Regions from separate parts of the Pseudomaricurvus sp. ABR4_320 genome, predicted to be linked through region 2. Evidence: riboswitches for the same ligand, from Rfam matches in the RefSeq annotation. Region 2 holds a riboswitch; the other holds the start of a gene.
The links. A riboswitch is a leader RNA that binds a small molecule or an ion and turns the genes downstream of it on or off. The one in region 2 is predicted to bind cobalamin.
Positions count from the first base shown of each region.

Region 1 (2,201 bases), on a different contig from region 2:
TCACCGAAGACATCATTGTCATCGTGACGCACTCCGGTGCTGTAATAAAAATTCTCCCCCAGATGCCCCTGCCATTCAACATAAGCACCGACCTGATCCTGTTCAGTCTCGTTGAGTTCATCGCGCTGCTGTTCGTAATCTGCCCCATAAATCAAGTAGTCGCCACTGTCCAGACGATAGCTACCGAGATAATTGGCCTGATCCAATAACGACAGATACTTGGGCGTCGATGAGCTGAGTTCGCCATCCTGGTAGTAGTGCCTAACGACACGATTACGGGCAACACCCAGCCTGTTGGTGAACTGGCCGCGATCCATATTAAACGCCAAACGGCCAAAGTTCTGATCGAACTCGTCTTCCCGATCCGTCGACGTCGCACCGCTGTCGTATTCGTTTTCCCCTTCCACATGGCGACCCACTGCCCGCAGACTCATGCCCTCGGCCAGCTGTACCGAAACATCACCATGAAACGTTGTGTTTTCGTAGCCATCATCATCCGCGACAATGACATCATCACTGCGGGTGTTATAACCATCGGTGGAAAAATCTGCCGCCGATAGCGAATAGCTGACAGGCCCACTGATACCCCGCGCATTACCGCAAAATTCCGTGGTGCCATAGCGTCCGGTTTCGGCGCTCAGGTCACTGGCAAAACCCGCTTCGGGCGATTTACTGTAGAGATTGACAACGCCACCGGCATCGGCGCCGTACATCATACCCTGGGGGCCGCGCAACACTTCGATGCGCTCCAAACCACAGGTGAGCATATGCTGCAGGCGAGGTGATACCTGCGTCGCACTGGGATCCGACATTTTTACACCGTCGAGATAGACAACGGTACGGTAGTCTTCTTCACCACGAATCCGCAATGACGTTGATTTACCTGCCCCACCGTTGTTGCTGACAGCAATCCCCGGCATGGATCGCATGAGATCTGCCACGTTCAATTGGCCACGGGCTTCGATTTGCTGCTCAGACAAGTCGCTGACCGAGGCACCCAGTCGATAAGCGGGAATGGGCAATCGATGTGCCGATGTCATTACTTCTTCAGAATAGGGTGTTTCGGCAAACGCCGACACAGGAGTCAAAACACCCAATGCCCAACACACGGCCGGCAGGGAAATTCGGTTTATCATGGTAGTCCTCAATCGACTTTGGAATAAACGGAAAGATCCGTCTTCCAGCTAAAGGGGGATTGAGGGAGGGTAAAACGTGGAGTCACCAGAGAGATGAAACAGGCGTATTCACTGCCTATTTTCCACAGATAAAGCCCTCCGCTTCATCGTTGAGCACCTCAGCTTTTGGCATGCCTGGAGCACGAGGCGTATTTCCAACTGGCCGGTGTCGGGCTCTCTTCTTACAACCGCCGGTATGGCGCACAGAAAATTACCGTTGCGGGGGCAGCGCTGGAGTTGCAGGCGGTTGATACCGCACTGGCGCACCAGTCTTCCCGTTTAACCCATCCAAATGAGGATTGGCACCTGTCGAAAGCCGGGAGACTAGCGCCAGCGCATCAAACAGTCAAGAAATGCAGCAGACTGCGAGATGGTTTTCTACACTGAAAAGACCACTGCTCTACCCCGCTGACGTTACTGAGATAGGAGAGATTTCCCATGCATCAGTTCCAGAACCGCCATCAAGATCGCCGTTTGTTCAGCCGCATCGAATTCCACTGCGCCTCAGAGATACGCCGTGGCGGCCAGCGCTGGGCTGGCGAGCTGCAGGACATCTCCCTGGCCAGCCTGCGCATTGGTCAACTCGAAAAGGGAGGCTTGCATCCTGGCGACAGAGTGCTCGCGACCCTGCACCTTTCTTCCGGTTTGGATATCAAGGTGGCCGCCACGCTCAGACGCTGGGACGGCAGTGCCTGGGCCATGGAATACGACTGTCTGGATTTAGACAGCGGCCGCCATTTACGCCGTTTACTGGAATTGAATCTGGGCAACAGTGATCAGATCCTGGAGGAATATCAGGAGATGGCCGTCAAACACCGATTGCATTAAAGGACGGATTTTGCCCAACTCATTTCGTGGTCGCCAAGATCGACGCTGCTTTCCCCGGTGCCCACTCACTCTGCGCGCTAACCTTCTCAGACGCGGCATGCGCTGGCGCTGCCGTGTCGTCGATTTATCCTTTCACGGTGGGCTTGTGGAAATGTCCTCACCCAGCTCCCTACGCCGGGACGAGCCCATCGAACTTGA
Region 1 covers NZ_JBSWVF010000005.1:266,357-268,557, forward strand. The annotation lists gene ACXAFR_RS12670 (TonB-dependent receptor domain-containing protein) at 1-1,136, opposite strand, end outside; cobalamin riboswitch at 1,320-1,500, opposite strand; gene ACXAFR_RS12675 (PilZ domain-containing protein) at 1,614-2,003, shown strand; gene ACXAFR_RS12680 (PilZ domain-containing protein) at 2,014-2,201, shown strand, end outside.
Region 1: linked by a shared signal. The riboswitch ahead of ACXAFR_RS12670 (TonB-dependent receptor domain-containing protein) and the one ahead of ACXAFR_RS01550 (TonB-dependent receptor plug domain-containing protein) in region 2 are both predicted to bind cobalamin.

Region 2 (2,201 bases):
CAGTCTATCAGGGAGGAGTTCGTTACACGATTAACCCTTCATTGCAAATCTATGCCAGCTACTCCGAATCGTTTATTCCACAGTCCGCCTATGATGCTACCGGCAACCTACTCGAACCCGAAACCGGAGAAGGTTATGAAGTCGGTATCAAAGGCAAATTGTTAGATGAGAGCCTGACTTACACCGCCGCTTACTTTGATATCGATAAGACCAACGTCGCAATTACCGATCCCAATTTCCCATTGGCGTCCATAAATGCAGGAAAGCAAAACTCAAAGGGTGTGGAAGCAGACCTCTCTGGTCAGATTACCGATCAAATGAGCCTGATTTTCAGCGTAGCCTATATGGATACCGAAGACGAATACGGCGCCCCGCTGCCCAATGCGGCGGAAATGACATCCTCAGCATTTATAACCTATCAAATCACCGACGATTGGGATGCCAGTATTGGCTATGAACATGTCGGCAAGCGCGAGACTGCAGGTTATGAGATAGATACACACACAATTCTCAATGCTGCCGTCGGCTATGGAGCAGGCCCTTGGCGAGCACAATTAAACCTCACGAACTTGACCGACGAACGCTATCTGGATGCGCTATCCTACGGCAACATTGCCCGAGGCAACTATGCCGGAGCACCGTTTGCAGGCAAACTGACGGTGAGTTACAGCTACCAGTAACAACAGCTACTCAGTCTATTAAACTACCACCATGATGCTGTGGTCGCTATCGACTCTGGACAAGCCATGGCCGGATGGCTAACCTTGCCATTGCTGGTGGTGCAGTCGCATGTTTTTTACCTACGACTGCCTGAAAAGGGAATCCGGTGAAAATCCGGGACTGACGCGCAGCGGTAATGGGGAACAAAACCAACACGCCGAAAGGCAAGGCACTGCTATAGCAAGCGGGAAGCTGTTGGTTAAGGCCAGTAACTGTGTTTACAATGCCCCAGAGTCCGAAGACCTGCCAGTGTACATGGCTCTCGTCTTCGCGATTCAGGACGCCAGCACGACTCGACGAAGACGCTTGACTACTCGGTTAACATGTCTACGCGTCGCGCTTTGCTGCACCCATTTTTCGAAGACACGCCCTTTTAAGATATTCGACAGGAGTGTGTCACTATGCGTATTTTACCCTATATTCCCCTTGCTTTCTTGACCTCCTGGGTATATGCCCAAGACTCGGAGACTTTGGAAGAGCTTATCGTTACGGGACAATATCTGGAGGAGTCAACTCCTCTAACTCTACAAGAATACGGCAATCAGGTAACCGTGATTTCTGACGAAGTCATGCTCGAGCGCAATTTTGTCGATGTGACTGATGCTCTAAAGACAATGGTTCCGGGTCTGCATATTTCCCCTAAGAATGGGCCCTTTGATTACTTTTCCGCATCCCTGCAAGGGGCCAGAAGCCAGGATATCCTCTGGTTGGTCGATGGCGTGCGCATAACCAACCGACTTTATAATGGTACCAGCCCTCTGGACACGATTCCCGCACACATGGTTGAGCGTGTGGAAGTTCTCAAAGGTGGTCAAGGTATATTCTACGGTACCCAATCGGTCAGCGGTGTGGTCAATATTGTCACAAAAAACTTCACCAATGAAACCACAGGCGCTATAGGAGCAGGGGTAAACAGTAATGATGGCTACAATCTGAATGCCTACGCTAGCGGTGCTAAGGGAGACCATCAATTTGTTATTTTTGGCTCAAAAGACGATGCCGATGGATATACACCTTTCGATAAAGGCGCTTTTCAGCCGAGCGCGACCGATAGAGATCGTGGCTACGATGTACGCACCGCAGGAATAAAGTACAGTTGGAACATTTCTGATAGCACAAGACTATCCGCCCAATACCAACACACCGATGCAGACCTGGATTATGCTCGCCCGAACCTTAATCATAAAACCAAAAATGCCCGCGAGGAGACCATAGCCACGATCAAGCTGGATACGGAATTGACTGAACAAATTCAGCTCTACGTGAAAGGCTACCGCCACACCTGGGACACCGACTACACGCGTTTGTACAACGAGCTTGACGACAACGGCGCGCTAACTGGTGGCATCACTACCATCAATGACAACACCTACTGGGGCTATGAGGACTACGGCTTCAACGCCATGGCAGAATTTCGCCACGGTGAGCTGTTTGAGTATGTGCTTGGATTTGATCAACAGAACTATTCCGCAGAAGACGAC
Region 2 covers NZ_JBSWVF010000001.1:368,461-370,661, forward strand. The annotation lists gene ACXAFR_RS01545 (TonB-dependent siderophore receptor) at 1-680, shown strand, start outside; cobalamin riboswitch at 758-985, shown strand; gene ACXAFR_RS01550 (TonB-dependent receptor plug domain-containing protein) at 1,122-2,201, shown strand, end outside.